DNA from 3 places in the Thalassolituus sp. UBA2009 genome. Region 1 is predicted to be linked to each of the others. Evidence: predicted binding sites of a transcription regulator. Region 1 holds the regulator's gene; each other region holds the start of a gene.
What was found. The regulator sigma-54, encoded in region 1, starts transcription at its own class of promoters, with help from an activator protein. The targets are predictions, from matches to a motif close to TGGCACNNNNNTTGCTNT.
Positions count from the first base shown of each region.

Region 2: a site for sigma-54 is predicted at 1,414-1,431, ahead of ytfE (iron-sulfur cluster repair protein YtfE). Genes of this name have one in related genera too.
Region 3: a site for sigma-54 is predicted at 2,166-2,183, ahead of glnL (nitrogen regulation protein NR(II)). Genes of this name have one in related genera too.

Region 1 is NZ_DDCJ01000069.1:24,587-28,817, forward strand. It holds gene B3P58_RS08785 (KpsF/GutQ family sugar-phosphate isomerase) at 1-415, shown strand, start outside; gene lptC (LPS export ABC transporter periplasmic protein LptC) at 415-978, shown strand; gene lptA (lipopolysaccharide transport periplasmic protein LptA) at 965-1,546, shown strand; gene lptB (LPS export ABC transporter ATP-binding protein) at 1,543-2,268, shown strand; gene B3P58_RS08805 (RNA polymerase factor sigma-54) at 2,397-3,896, shown strand; gene hpf (ribosome hibernation-promoting factor, HPF/YfiA family) at 3,929-4,231, shown strand.
Region 2 is NZ_DDCJ01000051.1:7,675-11,905, forward strand. It holds gene mog (molybdopterin adenylyltransferase) at 1-497, opposite strand, end outside; gene ytfE (iron-sulfur cluster repair protein YtfE) at 676-1,371, opposite strand; gene norR (nitric oxide reductase transcriptional regulator NorR) at 1,553-3,097, shown strand; gene B3P58_RS05575 (HesA/MoeB/ThiF family protein) at 3,113-3,862, opposite strand; gene glp (gephyrin-like molybdotransferase Glp) at 3,867-4,231, opposite strand, start outside.
Region 3 is NZ_DDCJ01000058.1:96,067-100,297, reverse strand. It holds gene B3P58_RS06500 (methyl-accepting chemotaxis protein) at 1-1,366, opposite strand, end outside; gene B3P58_RS06495 (DUF4124 domain-containing protein) at 1,453-1,983, shown strand; gene glnL (nitrogen regulation protein NR(II)) at 2,309-3,385, shown strand; gene ntrC (nitrogen regulation protein NR(I)) at 3,388-4,231, shown strand, end outside.

The sequences.
Region 1 (4,231 bases):
CTTCTCTCATCCGGGCGGCTCACTTGGCCGCCGCCTGCTGTTGAAAGTGGAAGACATTATGCACAGTGGCGATCAGATTCCGGTGGTTTCCCCTTCCGCCACGCTGTCTGAAGCCCTGCTGGTTGTAACCTCCAAAGGTCTGGGCATGACCACCGTGCAGGATAACGGCAAGCTGACCGGTATTTTCACCGACGGTGACCTGCGTCGTGCCATCGATCACGGCGTTGATATCCATACCGCCACCATGGCCGATGTGATGACCGTCGGTGGCAAAACCACCACGCCAGGTACCCTCGCTGCCGAAGCGCTGAAGCTGATGGAAGACAACAAAATCAACGCCCTGGTCGTTAAAAATGGCGACGACACGGTTGGCGTCATCAATATGCACGATCTGCTGCGCGCGGGCGTAATCTGATGCGCAAGCGTTATCTGCTGTTACTGCTGACCCTGATCTTTGGTCTGGCTCTGCTGGCAGTGGATCGCTACACCCAGGAGCAGACGCCCCCCCTGAGTGAGCTGCAGAATCATGAACCGGATTACTATGGCGAAGGCCTGTACAACCGCCAGTACGACAGTAATGGCGAATTACAGCAAACCTTTGTTGCAGCACGCTCAACCCATTATCCGCAGACGAAAAGCACCCTCTTTACCGGGCCGCTGCTGATGTCAGACGATGATGACGGCCAGACCTGGCAGGTCAATGCCCGCGAAGGAACACTACAGGATAACGAGCAGTCGCTGCGCCTTGTAGGCCAGGTCGAAATCCTGCCGCTCGATCCGGCCGACGCTGCGGACGATATTCTGATCGAAACCAGCATCCTGACTTACCACAGCCGCCAGCAACTGGCCGAGACTGATCAGCCGGTAACTATTACAAGTCCGCAAACCCATATCAATGCAACCGGTATGACACTGGATATCGCGCGTCAGCGCATGGAATTCAAATCACAGGTGGATAGCCGCTATGTTCCGCAATAATCATCGTTTTCTGGCCGGCCTGTTTGTCCTGTGCAGCGCAGCCTCTGCTTATGCATTGCCCGACGACTGGCAGCAGGAAATGGTCATTCTCTCTGACCACGCTGAGCTCGACCGCAAGGCTGGCGTTGTTATTTATGAAGGCAATGTGATTCTGACCCAGGGAACCCTGCGCATCGAATCAGAGCGCCTGCTGATTATCCGCACCGATAACACACTGGAAAAAGCCGTTGCCGAAGGGACAGCGAAAAAACCGGCACGCTATCAGCAACAGATCAATCCGGGAAAACCCCTGACCAAAGCACACGGCCAGCGCATTGATTACTTTGCCCGGCAACGTGAAGTCAACATTCAGGGCAATGCTCAACTGCAGCAGGACGGCAACCTGTTCAGTGGTGAGCGCATCCTCTATGACATGACCAAAGAAACCGTCAGCGCCAGCGGCGGCACCAGTACCTCCGGCCAGACTGGTGGTACTGGCGAAAAACAACGAATCAAAGTCGTGATTCAGCCACAGGCTCCGGCAGAACCTGCCACCGATAACAGCAAGCCAGTACAGGAACAGCCATGAAGACCCTGAAAGCCGAAAACCTGGCGAAAAGCTATAACGGCCGGGAAGTGGTAAAAGATGTATCCATGTCTGTACAAAGCGGTCAGATCGTTGGCCTGCTGGGACCCAACGGGGCCGGTAAGACCACCTGTTTCTACATGATTGTGAATCTGGTGCAGGCCGACAAAGGCCGCATCAAAATTGACGACGAAGACATCAGTCATCTGCCGATGCACGGCCGGGCGCAGAAAGGCATTGGCTATCTGCCGCAGGAAGCCTCCATTTTCCGCAAATTAAGTGTGGCCGATAATATTCTCGCCATTCTCGAAACCCGCAAAGACCTCAACCGTGCACAGCGTCTGGAAAAACTGGAAGAGCTGCTGAATGAGTTTCATATTCAGCATATCCGCAGCAGTCTGGGCATGGCCTTATCCGGTGGTGAACGACGCCGGGTCGAGATTGCCCGCGCGCTGGCGGCTGAGCCGTCCTTTATTCTGCTTGATGAGCCGTTCGCCGGGGTTGACCCGATTTCTGTAGCTGACATCATGGACATCATCCGACAGCTCAAAGCACGTGGCATCGGCGTACTCATTACCGACCACAACGTAAGGGAAACTCTGGCTATCTGTGAGAAAGCCTATATTGTCGGGGGTGGCCATATCATCGCCGAAGGCACCGCTGAACAGGTATTGGCCAGCGAGCAGGTACGCAAAGTGTACCTGGGTGAGGATTTCCGCCTGTGATGGCAAGCCCTGCTGCAGGGAAGTGGCTGATGATCCAAAGCAAAGGAAGATGCACAAAAGATTCCAAGGTTTACCGCTTGGCGTATAATGCACAGACTATGCCGATACTGAGTGATTACTGAACTTTTATGAAAGCGTCTCTTCAGTTAAAGATGGGTCAGCACCTGACCATGACCCCTCAGTTGCAACAAGCCATCCGCCTGCTTCAGCTGTCTACCCTCGATCTGCAGCAGGAGATTCAGGAAGCCCTCGATTCCAACCCGATGCTCGAAGTAGAAGAACACGAGCACGATGACCTGCCCGACCTGTCCCGTAACAGCGACCACGAAGTCAGCGCCAGCCACGAAGTCAGCAATCAGGACGACAGCCACAACGACACACCCGAGCTGGATGAACAGTGGTCACAGGAACAACTCCCCGACGACCTGCCGGTCGACAGTCAGTGGGAAGATACCTACCAGACCACCGCCAACGTTGCCTCCGGCAGCAGCAGTAACGCCATCGACGACGATTTCGATTACGACTCGCGCCACGCCAGCACCGAAGATCTGCAGGATCATCTGCTGTGGCAACTCAATCTGACTCCTATGTCAGATACCGACCGCGAGATCGCCCTGATGCTGATCGACGGCGTGGATGACGACGGCTATCTGCACACCACCGTCGAAGACATTCTGGAAAGCATGGACCCGGCTCTGGACGTCGAAGAAGACGAAGTCATGGCCGTCCTCCACCGCCTGCAGCAGTTTGATCCGGCCGGTGCTTTTGCCCGCGACCTGCGTGAATGCCTGCTGCTGCAACTGCAGCAACTGCCGGCTGAGACCCCATGGCTGAACGAAGCCAAAATGGTCATCCGCGATTATATCGAGCTGCTGGGCAGCAAAGATTACCCAACGCTGATGCGCAAAACCAAGCTGCGCGAAGAAGACCTTAAAGCCGTGCTGCGGCTGATTAAAGAACTGAATCCCAAGCCAGGTGCCGGCATCAGTGCCGAGCAGGCCGAATACGTGGTGCCCGACGTACTGGTACGCAATATCCGCGACGAATGGCGGGTTGAGCTGAATCCGGATATCGCCCCCAAGCTGCGCGTTAACGCCGATTACGCCTCACTGGTACGCCGTTCCGATAACAGCACCGACAACGCCTTCTTGCGCGACCACCTGCAGGAAGCGCGCTGGTTTATCAAAAGTCTGCAAAGCCGCAACGAAACCCTGCTGAAAGTAGCCACCAAAATCGTCGAGTATCAGATCGAGTTTTTCGAACAGGGCGAAGAAGCAATGAAGCCGCTGGTGCTGCACGATATTGCCGAAGCCGTTGGTATGCATGAATCCACCATTTCCCGGGTAACCACCCAGAAATACATGCATACGCCTCGCGGAATCTTCGAGCTGAAGTACTTTTTCTCCAGCCATGTCAGTACCGATGGCGGCGGCGAATGTTCCTCCACCGCAATCCGTGCCATGATTAAAAAACTGATTGCTGAAGAAAATGCCCGCAAACCGCTGAGCGACAACAAAATCGCCGCAGTGTTGGGTGAAAAAGGCATTCAGGTGGCACGGCGCACGGTAGCCAAATACCGTGAGGCTATGATGATTCCGCCTTCGAACGAACGTAAACAATTGATTTAAAAAACAACAAGCCAGCAACAAGGAGTCTGGACATGAAGATTAATATCAGCGGTCACCACGTTGACGTTACCGAATCTCTGCAAGCGTACGTAGACGAAAAAATGTCCAAGCTGGGACGCCACTTTGACAACATTACCAACGGCCAGGTAACCCTGACCGTTATTAAAGAGCGCATGATTGCCGAAGCCACCATCCATGTCAGCGGTGCCGACCTGCACGCCAGCGCTGAGCACGATGATATGTATGCCGCAATCGATCAGATGACCGACAAGCTCGACCGTCAGGTACTGAAACACAAAGAAAAACTGGTGGCGCGGCAACACGGACAAGGCTGA
Region 2 (4,231 bases), on a different contig from region 1:
TTACATTCCAGATAGGGCCCATCCATAAGATCAATACAGTAAGGTACAGCGGGAAATACCGCATCCAGACACTGACGTATTGCTTTCGGCTTGCCCGGCAGATTAATAATTAATGATTGTTTTCTGAGGCCCGCAGTCTGACGTGAAAGAATGGCGGTAGGCACATATTTCAGAGACTCCATGCGCATCAGCTCACCGAACCCCGGCATCATACGATCACAGACCGCCTCGGTTGCCTCCGGCGTCACATCACGCAGAGCAGGCCCTGTACCTCCGGTAGTAATTACCAGACAGCATTTTTCCTCATCCACCAGCTCACACAGTGTTTCTTCAATCTGTGGACGCTCATCGGCGATCAGACGATAAACCGCTTCCCACTCACCGGATAAATATTCCGTTAATGTTTCACGGATAGCCTGACCCGAAATATCTTCATAAATACCGGCACTGGCTCTGTCGCTGACCGTCAGAATGCCGATACGGATTTTTTTCTGCATGATAACTCCTGAAGTTTTCCGGAAATTCAGTAACAGGGGTAAATATACAACGATATACCGCCGCTATCAGTTATTGTTATGCGGAAACCTGATATGAACAATTAAGGCGTTTCTTAAATCACTGAGCAATCCGTACGAAGACTGGGCCGATTCGCACCGGCCCCTCGCAGATTTTATATTACTGGCAGCTGCCGCAGCAGTCTGAAGACGTTGCTTTAGGTGGTACAAACAGAAAATAATTTTCCAGCGTGATGTGCCGCATAAGATCGTCCACCAGCGTCTGCAGGCCCAGATACAGCGAGCGCCAGCTGTTACAGGCACCCGCCGGAACTTTCATATTATTGGTCAGACTGCACAAACGGTTAATGGCTTCCAGATGTTCCAGGTGCTCATCCTGCATCACATTAATCGGGCCATTCGGATAAATTCCCCCGGCCAGCATCGGAAACAGAATCTGCTCTTCTTTCATCATATGGCTTTCCAGCTCATGACTCATATCGCGCAACAGATCAGCGAGTCCGGACGGACAGTTGGCGGAATCGCTGTGCACCCGTTCAACTTTTGCAGCCAGGAAGATCAGCTCCGGTAACTGCTCACGATGGCGGGCATGGTAACGCTCCAGGATGTGACCGATCAGTTTCATGCGGGGTTCTTTGCCCCAATCAATGGCGGGATCATCATGATGGTGTTCGGTCATTTCAAGTTCAGCCAGACCGGCCGCCACCTCTTCCGGATCAAGTCCCTTATGTTCCAGTGCCTGCTGCAAGCTCACCATGCCCTGATTGCAGAAATTAATATCCAGCTGACGTAACAAAGCAGAAGCACCGGGAATGGTTGTGGCAATATCACTCAGAGAACGATTCAGAATTTCCATAAACTCTCCTGATATATAAAGGTTTTGATTCAACAGAAGTGATCAGCAAGATGCAGGCCAGCCGCCAGAGCGCATACTTGCTGCCGGTCAACAGAGAGTGGGTATAAATAACCCGGATATTCCCTGTAAAATCTACACTTTGGTAAATACCACCAAGCACATACCAACACAGAGACCTCTCATGCCCGGACAACAGCTGCTTACGGAACTCATCAAAGATATGCCGGCCGGCGAACGCTTTGACCATATCGTTAAAAGTATCCGCACCAGCTTTAACTGTGGCGCTGTCGCTCTGCTGCGCTTGCAGGGTGAGTATCTGCGTCCTGTCGCCGTCTCCGGTCTGGTTACCGAAGCGCATGGCCGTAAATTCAGTCTGGCTCAGCACCCACGCCTGTCGGCCGTTATGACCACCAGCCATGCTCTGCGCTTTCCGCCAGACAGCCCGTTACCCGATCCCTATGACGGCCTGCTGGAGACTCAGCCCGGGGAAGCATTGCCGGTGCATGACTGCATGGGAACCAGCCTCTGGCTGAACGGTGAGCGCTGGGGCGCCCTGACCCTCGACTCTCTGACTCCGGGCACCTTTGACCAGAGCCGCATTGACGAGCTGGACAGCTATCGCCCGGTACTGGAAACGGCCATCCGTATCAGCATGCTGGAAGAAGAAATACGCGGTCTGCGCCGTGTCCGGCTGGATGGTGCCGGCAATATCGCCATTGGCACCGAAGCCGACAATGAAATTATTGGCAACAGCAGTGCCATCCGTCAGATTAAAAAAGAACTCGAAGTAGTTGCGGCCTCCGACCTGCCGGTACTGCTGCTGGGAGAAACCGGTGTCGGTAAAGAAATCTTTGCCAGCTACACACACAGGCTGTCAGCACGCGCCGCACGGCCAATGGTATACATCAACTGTGCGGCACTGCCGGAACACCTCGCTGAAAGTGAATTATTCGGCCATGTTAAAGGCGCATTTTCCGGTGCCACCAGCGACCGCGCCGGGCGGTTTGAAACCGCAGATAAGAGCACACTCTTTCTTGATGAGGTCGGTGAACTACCGCTGCCGGTACAGGCCAAGCTGCTGAGGGTTTTGCAGAATGGTGAAATTCAAAGACTGGGCAGCGATAAGACCCGCCATGTGGATGTCCGTATTCTGGCCGCGACCAACCGCAACCTGAAAGAGCAGATTACCGAAGGCGCATTCCGGGCCGATCTGTATCATCGCCTGTCTGTTTATCCTATCCCGATTCCTCCCCTGCGTGAGCGCGGGCAGGACATTCCTCTGCTGGCCGGGCATTTTCTGGAATTAAACCGCACCCGCTTAGGGTTGCGCAGCCTGCGCTTATCGGCCGATGCCGAGGCAGCACTGCAGACCTATCCATGGCCCGGCAATATCCGTGAGCTGGAGCATGTTATCAGCCGTGCAGCCATCAAAGCGCTGAGCCGGGGAGCACAACGGCACGATATTGTGACTCTGGATTGCCGTTCACTGGATCTTGAGCTGCCAACCTCCCGTCACCATGCACACGCAACAGGCGAAGACAGCAGTGATTCATTACTGAAAGCGGTGCAGGGAATGCCAATGAAAGAAGCCGTTAAATACTTTCAGCAGACTCTGGTTCTGCACGAACTGCAGCAACAGCAAGGCAGCTGGAGCAAAACCGCACGGGCTCTGGGTATGGACCCGAGTAATCTGCACAAGCTGGCACAGAAGCTCGGGCTTAAATAAACCGTACCGCTTTACTCAGGACTGAGCAGCGCAATCGGCACAGTCCGGGCGGCGGGTAATCCGCCATTCATGAAAGCGGCTGGCACGGGCATCAAACGACAGCAGCCGCCCACACAGAGACTCACCGGCAGCGCTCAGCAGCTTCAGGGCTTCCACCGCCTGTAACGTACCGATAACTCCTACCAGAGGCGACAGCACGCCACTCTCACTGCAATTACGCTGGTCCGGCTGCACATCCGGATACAGGCAACGGTAACAGGGGCTGTCGGCCCGGCGCGGATCAAACACCGTCAGCTGACCGTCCATGGCGACAGCGGCCGCACTGACCCAGGGAATCCGGTATTTCAGCGCCGCTTTATTGAGGGCGTAACGAACCAGAGGCTCGTCGGTGCAATCCAGCACCAGAGAAAACTGCGGTAAAACCTGCTCAAGCCAGACAGCATCTGCGCGGCGGATTTCGGTATGCACCCGCACATCATGATTCAGCTGCATCACGGTTGCCGCGGCAGACTCGGCTTTGCTCATTCCCACCCGATCCTGCGGATGAATAATCTGGCGTGGCAGATTGCTGAGCTCAACATGATCATCATCCACCAGCGTCAGCTGCCCGATACCGCTGGCCGCCAGATAGGGTAAAGCGGCCGCGCCCAAACCGCCCAGACCAATCACCAGAACATGGCTGTCACACAGGGCCAGCTGGCCATCGATATCAATCTGGGGGAGGAAAATATGCCGGCTGTAACGCAGCAGTTGTTCGTCGTTCATGGTGTTAATTCAATAATGTACCCAAAGGCATTACACGAACCTGTTCGCCCGGCGCGACATGACCGCGCTCCGCTTCAAGTACGGCATACCCCTGAGCATCAGCAAAACCATGCAACAGGCCAGAACCCTGACTGCCACACGGCGAAGCCATTAAAACACCCGCTTCAGAGTCCAGACGGATGCGCTGAAAGTCCTGCCTTCCCGGTTGTTTTCTGAAGGCTTCAGCAGCGGTTGCCAGCAGCGGCAGTGCCGCCTGAACACGTTCGCCACACAACTGGCGCAATACCGGCTGAGCCAGTTGATCCAGGGTTACAATGGCCGATACCGGATTGCCCGGCAGACCAAAAAACCAGCTGTTTTTTACGCGTC
Region 3 (4,231 bases), on a different contig from region 1:
GCTGCCCCTGATCAACCACGGTGCGCGCTTCGCTGGCGGTCTGCGCGGCGGTGGCGGTGTTCTGGGCCACCTCTTTGGCGCTGGAAGCCATTTCGCTAACGGCGGTTGCCAGAGTGTTGTTTTCATCCAGCTGGGCATGGGCGCGGCGGGTCAGGGTATCGCTGAGACCGTTCAGACCATCGGCACCTGTGCGGATACCTTCGGCTTCGGTGCTGATGTTACGGAGGATGCCGCCCAGATAATCGGCGTAATCATTTACCGCCTGACGTAAGCGCCCGACTTCGTCATCACGGCTGACGGTAAGACGGGTACTGATCTGACCGTTAACCAGACTGCGGACCTGCGCCGTGGTTTCTTCCAGCCAGCCGATAATCTGCCGGCCAAAGACAATCATCACCAGCACAAACAGCAGAATCAGCGGAACCAGACTGGAATACAGCATCAGCGACAGTGCACTCATGGTCTGCAGAGCAACGCTCTGCGGCAACAGCATGCCCACCTGCCAATGCTGTTCCTCCAGACTGCTCAGAACCAGCAAAGCCTCGTCGTCCGGCACCACGCCGGCAGGTACAGCAACGCCACTGCGGCCGGCACTCAGCAGTGTTTTCAGCGGTGCCAGGCTGCGGTCTTTGGAGGCCAGTTCATCCAGTGTTTTCATGTCCAGAGACTGCGCGCGCAGACCCGGTGCAGCGACCACGGTACCGGTCTGATCAACCACAAAGGGATAAGCCTGAGCAATTTCGCGATGCCCCTGCAGTAATTTACCCAGACCGCTGAGCATCAGATCGACAGTGGCAACACCCCAGAATTCTCCCTGACGACGAATAGCCACGGTACAGGTGACCATTGGCGTGCCGGATACCGGATCGGCATAGGCTTCCGACCAGGCACACTGCCCCGGCGCCAGCGTGCGCCCGATGCTGTACCAGCCCTCGTTGTGATAACCCGACCCCGCCGGATCGTTATAATCGTTCAGCAGTTGCAGACGACCCTGACTGTCACGCGCCCAGAACAGCGAGGCACGCTCCCGCGCCGGGTCCAGACGTTGCGGCTCTGGCCAGATACCGCCACCGGCAATGGCACCATTACCAAATTCGTCCACCAGATCGCGTAAATGAGTAATAAATGTTGTCTCATCCAATGGCAGTGTTGCACCCAGTGCCGCCATACTGCGCGTCAGTGATGCTGTGGCCTGCAGTACGCCATGGATTTCGGCAGCAATGCCCTCGACCCGCAGCTGCGCACTATCCTGCGCTTGCTGATACAAACGTGGCTCGGCAAGATAGTGGGTAAGAAGGTAGATACAGAGAACAGCGCCCAGCAGCAAAGATGCACCGGCCAGCCAGAGTTGTTTACGAATTAACATAGAATACGCCCGGAAGGTGATTATTTTCAGTCTAGTGAGAATTCCTGACTCTTCCGGATAACCGCCCTCAGCACAGCAGGATTACCATGACAAAGAAGACACTGATGTCACTCATTCTTTTATTAACAGCCTGCACCAGTCTGGCGACCGAGGTGTACATCAGCCGCGACGCTAACGGTAACGTCATCTTCAGTGATAAGCCGGGACAGAACTCCGAAAAACATGCGGTTAAAGAGCTGCCGTCCATCCCCGCCTATGTGCCTCCCCCCAGTGCACACCAGCCGGCCAAGGTGAACGAACCCAGCTTTAACTACACCAGTCTGAGTATTATCACCCCAAGCAATGGTCAGGATATTCCGACCGGTTTCGCCGGTAATGTTGAGGTGTCCGGCGTACTCAGTCCCGGCCTGCGCGAGGCCGACACACTTTATCTGCTGGATAACGGCGAAGTGTTACGTCAGGGACGCCAGACATCCTTCCAGCTCACCAACCTCAGCCGTGGCGAGCATGGCCTGCAACTGGTCGTGCGTGATAAAGCCGGCAACACCATTATCAGCAGTAATCTGGTGACCATTTATGTTCAGCGCGCTTCGGTTCTGAACCGTTCAGGCCGCTAAGGCCTGTTAACGCGGCCGGCACTGGCCTTAAAACCAAAGCACCAAATTCGAGCACAAAAATACTGCTAAGCACTGTTTTTGTGCACTTAATTCTCCTGTATGTTCGTTCATGTTCGACTTAGCAACATGAATCGCCTACCCCGGCGCTAATATTGTGCATCCCTCCCATGACCTCTGATATATGGCTCAGTTTTTGCTGAAAGCCAGTTGCACAATGTTTTAGCGGCCTGACAGATGGCCACGACTGCCCTCTGGATAAGTACTGGTGGTGCGGTCTGACCCACGCCTCACGCGGCGTTTTTACAGGCAGCAAACGGAGACAAGCATGCTGGCCAGCCCGATCATCAATCAACGCTTACTGGAACACCTGAATACCGGTGTTCTGCTGCTGGACGCCGATCTGACCGTTCTTTATATGAACCCCGCAGCCGAAGCCCTGCTGGAAATGAGTGGCAAGCGCTGTCTGGGCGTGCCCTTTTTTGAACTGGCCATCGAATCTGAAGAAGCGACCAGCGCGCTGGAGCAGGCGATTATTACCGGCCACTCCTATACCAAACGTGAAGCCACTATTCAGCTGCACAATCAGCAACAAATGACGCTGGATTACAGTGTCAGCCCGGTATCCCATCCGGAAAGCCGCCTGCCTTCGCTGCTGATCGAGCTGCAGGGGCGTGACCGGCTGATGCGCATCAGCCGCGAAGAGCAGCTGATCGCCAAACAGGAAACCACCCGCTCGCTGGTACGCGGACTAGCCCACGAAATTAAGAACCCTCTCGGTGGTATCCGCGGTGCCGCGCAACTGCTGGAGCGTGAATTACCTTCGGCCGAGCTGAAGGAATACACCAACATCATTATCGAAGAAGCCGACCGCCTGCGTGATCTGGTCGACCGTCTGCTCGGCCCGCGCCAGATTCCGAAACAGGAACAGGTTAATATTCACGAAGTGCTGGAACGTGTCTGCCAGCTGATCGATGTTGAATCGGCCGGCCGCATCAATATTGAGCGCGATTATGATCCATCCATTCCGGAGCTTGAGGCCGACAAAGGTCAGCTGATTCAGGCCCTGCTGAATATCTGCCGCAACGCCATGCAGGCAATGCTCGAAGCACAGCCGCCACTGGCACAGCCACAACTGAGTTTACGCACCCGCACGGTGCGCCAGTTTACCATTGGCCATCATCGTCACCGTCTGGTCGCACAGATCGATATCAGCGACAACGGCCCGGGAATTCCCGAAGAATTACGCGAAAATCTTTTCTACCCGATGGTCAGCGGCCGCGCCGACGGCACCGGGCTGGGATTATCGATTTCGCAATCCATTATCAATCAGAAGAACGGCATCATTGAGTTTGTCAGTGATGCCAGTAAAACCGTCTTCTCTATTTATTTACCTCTGGAATAACTATGAGCACTGTCTGGATTATCGACGACGACAAATCAATCCGCTGGGTTCTGGAAAAAGCTCTGGAACAGGCCAATATCACCACCCGCGTCTTTGAACAGGCGGAGCCGGCACTGGCAGCGTTAAAGCGAGAACATCCGGATGCCATTATTTCCGATATCCGGATGCCCGGCATGGATGGTCTGGCGTTATTACGTCATGCTCATGAAGCTCACCCGGATTTACCGGTAATTATTATGACCGCCCATTCCGACCTGGAAAGCGCGGTATCGTCCTATCAGCAGGGTGCGTTTGAATACTTACCCAAGCCATTCGATGTGGATGAAGCAGTCAGCCTGATTCATCGTGCGATTGCACACTTCGCCGAATTAAATGCCAATGCGCCGCAAAGCGAAGAAGAAACCGAAGAGCATGAAATTATTGGCGAAGCGCCGGCCATGCAGGAAGTTTTCCGTGCCATTGGCCGCCTGTCGCAATCCAATATTACCGTATTAATTAACGGTGAATCCGGTACCGGTAAAGAACTGGTTGCCCATGCCCTGCATAAACACAGCCCACGTTCGGCGCAGCCGTTTATTGCCCTGAATATGGCGGCTATTCCCAAAGACCTGATCGAATCAGAATTATTCGGCCACGAAAAAGGCTCCTTTACCGGTGCCGGCGGTCAGCGTCGCGGACGCTTTGAACAGGCTAATGGCGGTACTTTATTTCTCGACGAAATCGGTGATATGCCGGCCGATACCCAGACCCGTTTATTGCGTGTTCTGGCCGACGGTGAATTTTACCGCGTAGGTGGCACCACGCCGGTCAAAGTGAATGTACGGATTATTGCCGCAACTCACCAGA